DNA from 2 places in the Vreelandella neptunia genome. Region 2 is predicted to be linked to the other one. Evidence: predicted binding sites of a transcription regulator. Region 2 holds the regulator's gene; the other holds the start of a gene.
What was found. Region 2 encodes sigma-54, which starts transcription at its own class of promoters, with help from an activator protein. Its sites were predicted from a motif close to TGGCACNNNNNTTGCTNT; they were not measured.
Positions count from the first base shown of each region.

Region 1: amt (ammonium transporter) is a predicted target of sigma-54. The motif match lies at 4,734-4,751, and genes of this name have one in related genera.

Region 1 is NZ_CP140255.1:2,267,728-2,274,968, forward strand. It holds gene ygfZ (CAF17-like 4Fe-4S cluster assembly/insertion protein YgfZ) at 1-340, shown strand, start outside; gene SR894_RS10520 (TatD family hydrolase) at 330-1,112, opposite strand; gene SR894_RS10525 (peptide chain release factor 3) at 1,136-2,725, opposite strand; gene SR894_RS10530 (putative motility protein) at 2,974-3,183, opposite strand; gene SR894_RS10535 (NAD(P)/FAD-dependent oxidoreductase) at 3,324-4,565, opposite strand; gene amt (ammonium transporter) at 4,879-7,241, shown strand, end outside.
Region 2 is NZ_CP140255.1:1,604,476-1,611,716, reverse strand. It holds gene SR894_RS07340 (KpsF/GutQ family sugar-phosphate isomerase) at 1-832, shown strand, start outside; gene SR894_RS07335 (KdsC family phosphatase) at 889-1,431, shown strand; gene lptC (LPS export ABC transporter periplasmic protein LptC) at 1,432-2,001, shown strand; gene lptA (lipopolysaccharide transport periplasmic protein LptA) at 2,019-2,513, shown strand; gene lptB (LPS export ABC transporter ATP-binding protein) at 2,525-3,292, shown strand; gene SR894_RS07315 (RNA polymerase factor sigma-54) at 3,422-4,837, shown strand; gene hpf (ribosome hibernation-promoting factor, HPF/YfiA family) at 4,935-5,243, shown strand; gene SR894_RS07305 (PTS sugar transporter subunit IIA) at 5,248-5,718, shown strand; gene rapZ (RNase adapter RapZ) at 5,801-6,733, shown strand; gene SR894_RS07295 (HPr family phosphocarrier protein) at 6,779-7,048, shown strand; gene pmbA (metalloprotease PmbA) at 7,065-7,241, opposite strand, start outside.

The sequences.
Region 1 (7,241 bases), 660 kb from region 2:
TAGTTTTAAAAAGGGCTGTTACACCGGTCAAGAAGTCGTCGCCCGGGCGCACTTTCGTGGTCAGGTGAAAAAGCGCTTAATGCGTATCAGTATAGAGACTACAGCGCTGCCTGAGGTGGGCGCTAGCGTAGTCAACGATGACGATAAAGCGGTTGGCGAAGTGGTAGTCAGCGCTTTTAATGATCAAGGCGGCGTTGAATTGCTGGCGGTAATGAACACCAAAGTAGCCGAAGAAGAAACGTCACTCTTCTTAACAGGAGCGTCAGCGGCTCTTCTCTCGTTACCCTATGCAATTGAGCGCGTTGACCCCGAACAGCTGGCGGTTAGCCTTAACGGCTAGGGCTAGCGTTTCTAGGCAAGCCAAACAGCGTCGCGGCGGTATCACTGCTTTGGGTCGCGACCTGTTCCGCTGTTTGCCCGCGCAAGCTGGCCACAACGTTACACACTTCTGCAACTCGGCACGGTTCATTACGCATCCCCTGATAGCCGCTAAGCGGCATGTCGGGACTGTCGGTTTCCAGCACAAAAGCATCATTAGGCAGCGCCTTAACGGTTCGCCGCAACCGCTTGGCGCGCTCATAGGTGACTGCGCCGCCCAACCCCAGCTTGAACCCCAGGTCGAGAAACTTCGTTGCTTGCTCAATGGAGCCTGAGAAGGCATGAATCAGCCCCGCCTTGGGCAGCGCCAGCTGGCGAAGGCGCTTAGCGACCTTATCGTTGGCGTGGACGCAGTGCACCACCACCGGCAGCGCATGCTGTTTGGCTAGTTTCAACTGGGCATCAAAGTAGTGCCACTGCGCTTCTAGGGTGTCGGTAAAGCGAGCATCAATACCGCACTCCCCCACGGCTATCACCTCAGGGTGCTCAGCGAGCAAATCATCAAGCGCCGTGATATCCGACGCTTGATGCTCATCAATAAAGTAAGGGTGCAGGCCAAGACATACTGACGTATCCACCCGCTCGCCCAGCGCCAGCACCTGCTGCCAACGCGAACGAGCCGTGCCCGGCACCACAAAGTGGGCGACACCCACTGCCTTAGCAGCCCCAAACACCTCAGCCCGATCATCATCGAACTGGGTAAAATCGAGATGGCAGTGGGCATCAATCAGCATTTGCATGCCTGGATAGTTAAAACTTAGTGTTCGCGGGTAGGCTGGAAGCGAATGTCCGGCCAGCGCTCCTGGGTCATCTGCAGATTAACCCGTGTAGGCGCAATATAGGTGAGGTAACCGCCACCATCAATCGCCAGGTTGGCGCTGGCTTTACGCTTAAACTCTTCGAGCTTTTTAGCATCTTCACAGTAGACCCAGCGGGCGGTCTGCACATTGACGCCTTCGTACAAGCAGTCGACCTTATACTCCTCTTTCAGGCGGTGGGCGACCACATCGAACTGGAGAGTACCCACGGCGCCGAGGATCAGATCATTGTTGTCCATCGGCATAAAGACCTGGGTAGCGCCCTCTTCGGAAAGCTGCTGCAAGCCTTTTTGTAGCGCCTTCATCTTAAGTGGATCTTTAAGCCGCACGCGCTTGAATAGCTCTGGGGCAAAGTGGGGTATGCCGGTAAAGCGCATATCCTCACCCACGGTAAAGGTATCGCCGATCTGAATCGTACCGTGATTGTGCAGGCCGATAATATCGCCGGGCCACGCTTCCTCCACCTGAGAGCGGTCTGAGGCCATAAAGGTCAACGCATCGGCAATTTTAATGTCCTTACCAATGCGTACATGGCGCATTTTCATGTTCTTTTCGTACTTGCCTGAACAGACCCGTAAAAACGCGATGCGATCACGGTGATTGGGATCCATATTGGCCTGGATTTTAAACACGAAACCGGTGAAACGATCATCATCGGAAGTGACTACCCGAGTATCGGTTTCGTGGGCCTGGGGCGGCGGCGCATACTCGACAAAGCCATCCATCATTTCACGCACCCCAAAGTTGCCCATGGCGGTACCAAAATAGACCGGAGAAAGCTCACCCCGGCGATAAGCCTCCAGATCAAATTCATGGGAAGCGCCACGCACCAGCTCTACCTCCATACGCAGCTCTTCAGCCTGATCTTCCCCAAGCACGGCATCTACTTCGGGGCTATCCAACCCCTCAATACGCTTATCCTCGGGAATGCGGCTACCCTGCCCCTGGGTATAAAGATGAATCACGTCGTTATAGAGGTGGTAAACACCCTTAAAGTGGCGCCCCATGCCAATCGGCCAGGTCATCGGCGCACATTGGATATTGAGTACCGTTTCAACTTCATCCATTACCTCAATGGGGTCGCGGATATCGCGATCCATTTTATTGATGAAGGTGAGAATCGGCGTGGTGCGAAGACGACACACTTCCATCAACTTAATGGTGCGATCCTCAACGCCTTTGGCGCCGTCGATCACCATCAATGCAGAGTCAACAGCCGTGAGTGTGCGGTAGGTATCTTCAGAGAAGTCCTCGTGACCCGGCGTATCCAGCAGATTGACGATGCGGCCGCCGTAGGGGAACTGCATCACCGAGGTCGTCACCGAGATACCCCGCTCCTGCTCCATCTTCATCCAATCGGACGTTGCGTGGCGATCATTACGCTTGCTCTTCACCGAGCCGGCCAACTGAATGGCGTTGCCAAACAGCAGCATTTTTTCGGTAATCGTGGTTTTACCAGCATCGGGGTGGGAAATAATTGCAAAGGTGCGTCTAAGCCCTGCTTCGTGGGCCAGCTGTGTCTCTTTCATTGTGCCTCTTCAAATATAGGGTCTCAGCGCAGCACTCCATCAGCAGTTTTCGCCAATTAGCCACCGCGCAATGAGCAATGTTTATTGCGCCAATTGTAACGCTTGGAGGCAGCTGTTGTCGCGGGTGGCATCAAACGTGACGCTCTTGAAGACGTCATTGAAAAGGCCATAAAAAAAAACGCTGACCAAGTCAGCGTTTTATCGTACTAAACGGCACAAGTCCGCTGCTAGTCACTAAATACTGTTATCTAGGCGTAGGTATTAACCTGCGTACCTACATTGCCCTCTTTGGCCAAATCAGGCTGAGCGCCAGTGTCCGCAGAGGCCATGGTTTCGGTCACTTGCTGCGCCTGAGTATCTAGCGCTTCTCTAAACACCTGCATTTGCGCTTGCTCAGGAGTCTGCGCTTGGTTCATATAAAGCGACGCGCTAACTGAACTGCTGATGCCTACATCCATATATCCACCTCATGGTGTGTAATGTACCTTTAAACTAGCAAAGCATTAGATCACGCGCAAAAATATCGTTCCCTATTACTAGTACCAGCATCTAATACTATCGGCTAAATTTACCTGATCATTAATGAATATAGCGCTATCTAGAACCTGTCAGCGCGAAATGGTGCCATATCAATAGCCGTCGGCTGACCTTCCATCATATCTGCCAGCAGATGACCGGTTGCTGGCCCAAGGGTAAACCCCTGATGGCCATGACCAAAGGCAAGCCATAGCCCGGGATGCCTGGGCGCAGGCCCAATCACGGGCTTCATATCCGGCAAACAGGGTCTTGCGCCTTTCCAAGGCGCTTCATCGCGGCGTTCACCAAGCGGGAACACCCCGCGCGCGACTTTCTCGGCGGCGCCTAATTGATTGACATCAGCGGGGGCATCCAGACGATCCAACTCCGCGCCGGTGGTCAAGCGGATCCCAGCGTTCATCGGCGCTAATAAATAGCCGACCTCTGCATCCATCACCCAGAAATTTAGCCTGGCCGGCGCTTGAGGCGCGTAATGCATGTGGTAGCCACGTTTTACAAAGGTAGGAAAGTGATAGCCCAATTCTTTAAGCCAGCTTCCCGCCCAGGGCCCTAGCGCCACAACCACGTTATCTACTTCTAACGATTCGGCAGCGGTATTAACCTGCCAGCGGTCACCTATTTGTTGAACCGATTTGATATCCGCCTGCAAAATACGCCCACCATCATTGCTGAACGCTTGGGCATAAGCCGCGACCAACCCCCCGGGGTCAGCAACCGTCCAGGGGTCTAGCCAGTGAATCGCACCGATAATGGTGTCACTCAACGAAGGCTCTTTCTCCTCAAGTGCAGCCTTATCCAGTTGCTCAAACTGTACGCCATATAGGCGCCGCGCTTCTTCAGCCTCTTTTATCCGTGCGGCGAGTTTTTCAGGGGTGCGATAAAGCTCAAGCCACCCTTGTCGGCGCACCAAGTGCTCGGCGCCTGCGGCGTCAATCATCGGGCCGTGGGTTTTCAGCGAAAGCTGAATCAGTGAGGCGTATTCGGGCACAATTTTTTGGTAAGCCTTGGGCGCAGAGTTCATCCAGTAGCGCAATAGCGGGGAGGCAGCGTTGACCATACCCGCAGGACGGTAACGAATATCTACCCGACGGTTAGGTAAAACGCTAAGTAGCGTTTTAACGTCGCGGGGGAAAGGGTGAGGCCTAACCGCTTCACGCTGAATGATACCCGCATTGCCAAACGAGGTTTCGCGGCCAGGCTGAAGGCGATCTACCAAGGTGACCTCATGCCCACGCTGGCGCAAATGCCAGGCAATGCTGACGCCGACCATGCCTGCTCCCAAAACTACCGTTTGACGCGCCATTATGATGCACTCCCGTTTTAGCAATTATGAACCACAATTGAAGACCGATAACTAATTGAAAAATATCACCAATCCATACGTATTAACATAGTCGAAAACGCTGTTTTAATTCTAAAAATCAGCAATTAATGCTGCCATTGGCGTTAAAAAGGATGACTTCACTATTAGCGGCATAACAATTGCTTAGTTCCTATTAGGAAACCTGAATGGCAGTCGGTTAACACCAATGCAACGGCTTCCCACCCATCCGCGCAAAACCATCAAAGCACCAAAAAGAAGCGCACTTGCACCAAAAGTTGCTAAGGAAAACACTATGCCTGCCACGCTAGATTTGCATAGCCCACTGCTTGACACACTCTGGGTGCTCTGGGCCGCAGCCCTGGTATTTGTGATGCAAGCAGGCTTTCTCTGCCTGGAAGCAGGCACTACGCGCACCAAGAACGCTATCAACGTCGCTATGAAAAACGTAGCGGACTTTGCCATTGCCGTCAGCGTTTTTTGGTTAGTCGGTTTTGGGCTCATGTTTGGCGACTCCTACCAAGGCTTAATCGGCACAGCACTGTTTGGTTGGCAGTTAGAAGCTTCCAGCCACTGGGTGATTACCGTTTTTATTTTCCAAGCAATGTTCTGCGCTACCGCCGCTACCATTGTGTCGGGGGCGGTGGCAGAACGCATGCCCTTTGCAGCCTATACCTGGACGGCCCTCTGGATAGCTCTGCTTATCTATCCGGTCTTTGGTCACTGGGCATGGGGCGGACTTTTGGGTGGCGCGGAAGGCTGGCTAGGGGCGCTTGGGTTTGTCGACTTTGCGGGATCCACTGTTGTGCATAGCGTGGGCGGCTGGGTCGCGCTGGCAGCGGTACTCTGTATCGGCCCACGCAGCGGCCGTTTCACCCATGGCAAACCACCCACTGCTTTCCCTTCGGGCAACCTGCCTCTGGCCATGCTGGGCGCGCTGTTTATGATCTTAGGCTGGTTTGGTTTTAACGGCGGCAGCACCCTGGCCGTTACCGAGCAAATCCCCGGCATCATAGCCAATACGGTTTTGGGCGCCGTCGGCGGCATCCTTTCGGGCATGCTGATGGGGCTACGCACTCGGCGTTACGCCGACGTTATGTATGCGATTAATGGCGCCATTGCGGGCTTGGTCGCCGTCACCGCCAGCGCGCACGTGATCTCCTTATCGGCGGCATTTGGGCTGGGTGCGGTTAGCGGCGTACTGATGGTACTGACCAGCGAATGGCTGATAAGTAAACACATTGATGATGCAGTCAGCGCCATACCTTCGCACCTCGTGGCAGGCGTATGGGGTACGCTAGCACTCCCCTGGGTGGCTGACTTAACACTGCTTGATAGCGGCTTGTCTCGATCCGCTCAGTTTGGCGTTCAGTTGACCGGCGTTTTGGTGTGCGGCGTTTGGAGCTTTGGCAGCGCCTGGCTGCTATTCCGAACCACCCGACGCTTCCTGCCCATGCGCGTCTCACCTGAAGCAGAAAAGATGGGCCTCAATCTCGCCGAGCATGGCGCCAAGAATGAGTTGAACCAACTACTTGAGCATATGCGCCAGCATGAACAGCAGGGTGATATGCGCCAGCGAATTGAGGCAGACCCGTTCACCGAAGTGGGCGAAATAGCGGCGAGCTATAATCGCGTAACGGCTGCCCTTGAAAGCGCCGTTGGACATACCCGCGTGATGCTGCGCAATCTCCGTGATGGCGTGATTACCTGGCAGGCAGACGGCACTCTGACCAGCCTTAACCCTGGGGCGGAGCAACTCTTCGAGGTCGAGGCCAAACAGATTATTGGCCAACCTGTCTCGCAGCTATTGCCGACCCGCTCCCTCAGCCCCGGAGCACGCCATGAAATTAAGCGCCGCGGCGCAGATATGCAGGTGCGCTACCTGGAAATACAAGTTAGCGAAGGCGCCAGCGGATCCGCGTCAGAGCGCTCAGGCATGGTGCGCGACATTACCGAGCGCAAACAGCTGCAGGAGCAGTTAAACCGTGAACGCGACCTTGCCCGCACTACCCTGGCATCGATCGGCGATGGCGTTATTACCTGTGACGCTAGTGGCAACGTAACGTTTATCAATGCGGAAGCTAAGCGCTTGACCGGATGGACACTCGAAGAGGCCATGGATAAACCCATTTACATGGTGTATCGATTACTCGAGGAAGCCAGTGGTCAACCGCTAAACAACCCAGCCCGGCAAGTGCTCACCCAACTAACGCCGGTGCACTCCACCGAGCACTGCCTACTGGTGAATCGTGATCACACGCATACCCCCATCCAACACAGCGCTTCACCAATACGTTCGCGCAGCGGCATTACCCTAGGTGCAGTGGTTGTTTTTCAGGATGTTAGCCTCACTCGCCAACTGACCGAACAGCTGAGCTATCAGGTCAGTCATGACAACCTAACCGACCTGCTCAACCGCCGCGCCTTCGAATCGGCACTGACCGCGATACTTAATCGCGACGATGGCCACCATGTGCTGTGCTACCTGGATCTCGATCAATTCAAAATCGTCAATGACACCTGCGGCCATCTCGCTGGAGACGAGCTGCTACGACAGGTGGCGTTAAAACTGAAGAACCATGTGCGCAGCAGCGATATCGCCGCCCGCTTGGGAGGCGATGAATTCGCTTTGTTGCTACCCGACTGCGGTATAGAGCG
Region 2 (7,241 bases):
AGTGACAGGCATGGGCAAGTCGGGGCATATTGCAGGTAAGTTGGCAGCAACGCTTGCCAGTACCGGCACACCGGCCTTTTTCGTTCACCCCGGAGAAGCCAGCCACGGCGACTTAGGTATGATCACCCGTACTGATGTAGTGCTGGCACTCTCTAACTCGGGTGAAACGGCCGAAGTCACTGCGCTACTGCCACTGCTTAAACGCCTGGGCACACCGCTGGTCAGCATGACGGGACGACCAAACTCAACCCTCGCCAAGCACGCTGACGCGCACTTAAACAGTGGGGTTGAACGTGAGGCATGCCCGCTCGACCTCGCTCCCACCAGCTCCACCACCGCTGCGCTCGCCCTGGGTGACGCACTGGCGGTGGCGTTACTGGAAGCACGCGGCTTTACCGCTGAAGATTTTGCCCTTTCCCATCCTGGAGGCAGTTTAGGCAAACGCCTGCTACTGCGCGTTAGAGACCTGATGCACGACGGCGCGCGCCTGCCCCAGGTCGCGCTGGGCAGCCCGCTGCGCGATGCGTTATTGGAGATTACCCGGCAAGGGCTTGGCTTTACCTGTGTGGTGGATAGCGATGGACGCCTCGCCGGAGTCTATACCGATGGCGACCTTCGGCGCACGCTGGATCAATTCCATAATCTGCATGATGTGCTCGTTGATGATGTCATGACTCGACCGGGCAAACGCATCGGCCCCGACATCCTAGCGGCCGAAGCGGTGCGCATAATGGAAGAGAGCCGTATTACCGCGCTAGCGGTGGTCGATGAACAACAGCGCCCTATTGGGGCTCTACATATGCACGACCTGCTCGCCAGCGGCGTTATTTAACCCAGCGGCGTTTTTATTTCGTTCGGTTTTTACGATTTTACTGATATGGAGGCTCTATGACCCTACCTGCTGCGCTACTCGATCGACTCCGCCGCGTACGCTTATTGGCGCTGGATGTTGACGGCATACTCACCGATGGCCGCCTCTACTTTCAGGCCGATGGAATCGAAATCAAAGCATTCCATACCCAGGATGGCCATGGGCTAAAACTTCTCAAACGCGTGGGCGTACATGTTGCACTGATTACCGGGCGCGACTCTCCCATGGTGAGCCAACGCGCTGCAGCCTTGGGTATCGACCATGTCCACCAAGGCTGTGAAGACAAGCTAGCCACCCTTCGCGGGCTTTGTCAGCGCCTCGATATCGAGCTGGAACAGGTGGCTTATTGTGGCGACGATCTACCCGATCTAGCGGCTATTAAGCGTTGCGGCGTAGGCATTACCGTACCTAACGCGCCAGACTACATGCACACCCACGCCGACTGGATCACCGAACGCCTGGGTGGCCACGGTGCCGTGCGCGAAATTTGCGATACGCTGCTTGAATCGCAAGGGCACTGGGGCGCGGTGCTCGACACCTATCTGCACGGCCGCACTTAAATGGCTAAACGCTTTAAAGTACGCCTCTGGCTAGCCGGGCTAGTAATAGCGCTAGGGGCCCTGCTGGTATGGCTTGACCCTCGTGGGCCTCAAGGCACCAGCATCGATCCGGAAGCGCAGGCCCAGGAACCAGGCCACGTACTGGAAAATGCTGAAATTACGCTATTCGGCGATAACGGCAACGTTTTGCAGTCGCTGAAAACACCGCGCCTTATCCATACGCCTCAGCAAAGCGAAACCTGGACAGAAGAGCCCGAAGCGGTACTGTATGACAATGAGGATCGTCAATGGCTAGCGAGTGCCGATGTAGGCACGCTCAACACTGCTACCCAAGCTCTGCTACTGTCAGGCTCAGCTCAGTTGATAGCACCGGACGAAGGCTGGCAGCTAGATACTGAGCTACTCCATTATGATGGCCTAAATCAGCATGCGTGGAGTGAAACACCGGTCGTGCTTCAGCAACCACCCCAGCAAATGAGCGCTTCACGCTTGGACGTGTGGCTTAACAATAGCCGGGTTCGCCTAACTGATAACGTGCGCGGCATACACCCCCCGGCCACGCAACCTTAAGCTTAAGAGGAGTCGCCATGAAAGCACTTATCTACACAGCCCTTTTTGCACTCGCTATGCCGGTATCGTCGTTGGCTCAAACTTCACAACAAGCTCCCGTGGAAGTTGAAGCCGACCGGTTGGATCTCGACCAGCGGGCCGGGACTGCTGTTTACACTGGGGATGTGGACATTCGCCAGGGGGAAATGCAGCTGCGCGGCGACCGGGTAGAGATCGAACGCAACGACGCGGGCGAACTCTCGACGGCAACCGCCACCGGAGAGCGCGCCTACTTGCGCCATCAAGGCGAAGGGCAAGATGGCCCTACAGAGGGCTGGGCACGGCGGATTATTTATCACGTCGCCGAGCGCCGCGTTGAGTTAATTGACCAAGCCGAACTGACCCAACAGGAGGACAAATTTAGCGGCGGGCGACTTGAATATTTTATTGATCGTGAAGTGATTCAAGCACGCTCTGACGTTGACGGCAGCGAGCCCCAGCGCATACGTATGACCCTTCAGCCTGAACAATAGGGAGTCAAGCTGTGGCAACTGCTGACACTACGCCGAACAACATCCTTACACCGAACAAAACCCTTTATGCCCACCACCTGGCTAAAAGCTACAAACGCCGCCGTGTGGTTAAAGACATCAATTTGGAAATCTGCCAAGGCAGCGTCGTTGGGCTCCTGGGCCCCAATGGCGCGGGTAAAACCACCTCATTCTATATGATCGTTGGGCTAGTCAAGTCCGACGCTGGCAAGGTGGGTATCGACGATGTGGATTTAACCCGCGCCCCCATGCACGAGCGCGCAGCGGCGGGAATTGGCTATCTACCTCAAGAGGCATCTATTTTCCGCAAACTCTCGGTTGCCGATAATATTATGGCGATACTCGAGACCCGCAAAGAGCTTAGTCGCAGCGACCGCGAACAGCGCCTGGAAGCGCTACTCGAAGACTTCCATATTACCCATATCCGCGACAACCTGGGCATGAGCCTTTCAGGGGGCGAGCGCCGGCGTGTAGAAATCGCCCGTTCGCTAGCCACAGAGCCCGCTTTTATTCTGCTTGATGAGCCTTTTGCGGGCGTTGACCCCATCTCGGTAGGTGATATTAAAAGCATTATTCGTGCGCTTAAACAGCGCCATATCGGCGTGCTGATTACTGATCACAACGTGCGTGAAACCCTGGATATTTGCGATATCGCCTATATCGTCGGCGATGGGCAAATCATCGCCAGTGGCTCGCCGGCTTCGATTCTCACCAATCAAAAAGTAAGGGACGTGTATTTGGGCGCCGATTTTCGTCTGTAACAGTTTCGCCTTCATCGCCCCTAAATAGCGCTTTAAAACAACTTTACTACCAATGGCATGCTTATTGCACTTGCGCCAAGCACTCACTCGCACTAGGGTGGAGCATTCTGATTAACGAGTGGTTCTCAGATGGTCATGAAAGCTTCTCTCCAACTGCGTATCGGCACACAGCTGACCATGACGCCCCAGTTGCAGCAGGCCATTGCGCTGCTGCAACTCTCTACGCTGGATCTTCGTCAAGAAATTCAGCAGGCACTTGATGCCAATCCCATGCTGGAGCAGGAAGATGAATTTAGTGAGCAGGCTGTCAGCGAGCCTAAGGAAGAAGAGTGGTCAGAGAGCATCCCTACTGAGCTCTCGGTAGATAGCGACTGGTCAGATACCTATCAAGATATGGGCAGTCAGGGGGGTAGCAGCAGCGAAGGCCCTGATTTTGAGCGTCAGGCAGCAGGGCAAAGCCTGCATGGCCACCTGCTATGGCAGCTTGCCATGACCGATTTTAGCGCCCGCGAGCAGCTTGTCGCGGAGAGTTTAATCGACGCGCTCGACGCTAACGGCTACCTAACCCAACCGCTCAACGACATCCGTGAAGGCCTGCGCGCCCAGGGCATTGACGGGCTTAGTCAACGCGAAGTGGAAACCATTCTGCTCAAGCTCCAGCAGTTTGAGCCGACCGGCATCTTTGCCCGGGATCTGCGTGAATGCTTGATGCTGCAGCTCGCCGCCCTCCCCGATGATACGCCACTGCTGGTTCCCGCTCGCCGTTTAGTGCGGCAGTTTCTCGAAGCGCTTGGTAAAGACGATATGCGCCTGCTGAAGCGCCGCCTAGGGCTCGACGACGAACAGTTGACCGACGTCATCCTACTGATTCGCAGCCTAGACCCACGGCCAGGCAGCGCTTACGGCGACACCGACGATAGCTATGTTACCCCCGACCTAGTCGTGCGCCACGATAACGAAGGCTGGCACTTAGAACTCAACCCAGAAGCCCTGCCAAGGCTGCGCATTCAGCCGGACTACGCCAGCTTGATTAAGCGAGCGGACAAGAGCCAGGACAATCAGTTTCTCAAAGAACACCTCCAGGAAGCGCGCTGGCTGATCAAAAGCCTCTCTAGCCGAAACGATACGCTGCTGCGTGTGGGTCGCGAAATCATTACCCGCCAGATTGGCTTTTTGGAGCACGGTGAAGAAGCCATGAAGCCATTGATACTGGCCGATATTGCCGAAGCCGTCGAGATGCACGAGTCGACTATTTCACGGGTAACGACGCAAAAATATATCCATACACCTCGAGGCGTGTTTGAACTCAAATACTTTTTCTCAAGCCAGGTGAGCGGTCAAGATGGCGATAGCCATTCCAGCACTGCCATCCGGGCACGTCTCAAGAAACTGATTCAAGAGGAGCCGCCCGGCAAGCCGCTTTCAGATAGTCGCTTAGTGACGCTGTTAGGCGAGGGAGGGATTCAAGTGGCGCGTCGTACGGTGGCGAAATACCGTGAAGCCATGGGCATTCCCTCATCTAGTGAACGGCGCCGTTTGCGCTAACTTCGCTAACGTTTCAGGGAAACTCTCGACAAGGGCTTTGCAACGCGGCAAAAAGGGTTACAATCGAAGTACAGTCCGATGGATAAGGAGCACGTCAATGCAAGTAAATATCACTGGTCATCACGTAGAACTGACTGACGCCTTGCGTGACTATGTCAACGAAAAGCTTGAGCGTGTAGAGCGCCATTACGACAATATAACTACGGTGCAAGTCACCTTATCAGTGGAGAAAGAGCGCCAGCAGGCCGCCTGTACGCTGCACGCAGCAGGTGCTGACTTACATGCGGAAGCCCTAGACAGTGATATGTACGCCGCTATCGACGCGCTAGCGGATAAAATCGACCGTCAACTCGTTAAACACAAGGAAAAAGCACAAGCTCGCGCCCAAGGCGCTGGTGTGCGTTAATTCAATGACGTTGGAAACCATACTCCCCCCGGAACGTGTTCTGTATGACGTACCCGGGGGTAGCAAAAAAAGGGTGCTGGAGTTTTACAGCACCTTTATTGCCCAAAATATCCCCAGCCTGGACAGCCAAGAAGTGTTTAGCCGTTTAATCGGCCGCGAGCGCTTAGGTAGTACGGGTATTGGTAACGGCGTGGCTATTCCCCATGCGCGGAGCCCCCACTGCACCGCCCCTATCGCCGGGTTTTTAAAGCTGGCTGAAGCAATCGATTTCGATGCTATCGACGGCGATCCGGTAGATCTGGTATTTGTCCTGTTGGTACCCGAAGAGGCAGATGACACGCATCTCTCACTACTGGGGCAGGTAGCGACCATCATGAATGATGCGGACACGCGCCAGCAGCTGCGTAAAGCAGCCAGCCAGCGCGAACTGCTCGAGCTGATTACCGCTAAAATTCGCGAGCAATCAGCGACCTAAGGGTCTGAAAGCCTGTTCAGGGCACAGCAGATTATTCGCTCACCACCCTCAACGCAGCTTGATCAAAGCAAAGAGAGACTCTATGCAACTGGTGATCATTAGCGGCCGCTCCGGGTCAGGTAAATCTATCGCCTTGCAAGCGCTGGAAGATCTTGGCTACTACGCGATTGACAACCTCCCCGCTATGCTGCTGGGATCATTGGTGGATGAACTGCGTGACCAGGGCGATCGCACCCATCTGGCGGTCAGTATTGATGCCCGCAATTTGCCGGGAGCGCTGGAGCGCCTACCCTCTTTGTTAGAGGAGTTGCGTCAGCGTAAAATCGACTTTCAAGTGATTTACCTAACTACCGACGCACGCATACTGCTTGAGCGCTACTCTGCTACTCGGCGACGCCATCCGCTGACCCGCGATAGCGAGATGACCCTGGAAGAGGCGATCAATAAAGAGGAGGAAACGCTGGAGGATATTCGCGACCTGGCCGACCTTTTGATCGATACATCACGGTTATCGGTGCACGATTTACGTCGCCGTATTACCGACCAGGTAGCGCATCAACGGCGCGATAAGCTGACGTTAACGCTGGAATCGTTTGGCTATAAACGCGGCGTACCGTTAGACGCCGACCTGGTCTTCGATGTGCGCTGCCTGCCAAACCCTTACTGGGATCCAACGCTGCGCCAGTTCACTGGCCGCGACGCGGAAATCGTGGCTTTTTTGAGCAGCTATCCGATCGTTGACGCCATGAGCGACGACATTTTGGCCTGGCTGGAGCGTTGGTTACCCGCTTACCAAAATAGCCAACGTAGCTACATGACTATCGCCATTGGCTGTACGGGTGGTCAGCACCGCTCGGTCTATATGGTCGAGAAGTTAGCGGAAAAATTGGCGCCTAGCATGGGCGAAGTTCAGCTTCGCCACCGCGAACTTGGCCTGCATTACACCTTAAGCGAACAGTTGGCCGCTCCTCTCGTCAGCGCTTCCACACCCAACGAGCGGCCAGAGACCTCTTAAGCGCGTCTATCCATTAATGACACCACTCGGCGAAAAGGAACCAGGGTGCCAGAACGCATACTTACACTTACCAATCAACGCGGGCTACACGCTCGCGCGGCGACAAAACTGGTCAAATGCGGCCAACAGTTCACGGCAAAAATATGCGTCTACAAACAGCAACAGGCTGCCGACGCCGCCAATATCATGTCACTGCTGATGCTTGCCGCACCTTGTGGCACCGAGCTTAGAATCACCGCCGAAGGCGATGACGCCGAACAGGCGCTTGAAGCGATTCAAGCGCTGTTCGACGCCCGCTTTGAGGAAGATCAGTAGCCGTCGCTTGTGCCTGCTAGTCCCCCGCTACGGTCATGGCATCAATCAACCAGCTACCCGTGTGAACACTGCCACGGGTATCGGTGTCATCGCCAATACCTACTAAGCCAGCAAACATGCGCTCCAGGTTTCCGGCGATAGTGAACTCTTCTACCGGGTACTGCACCTTGCCATTCTCGACCCAAAAACCTGC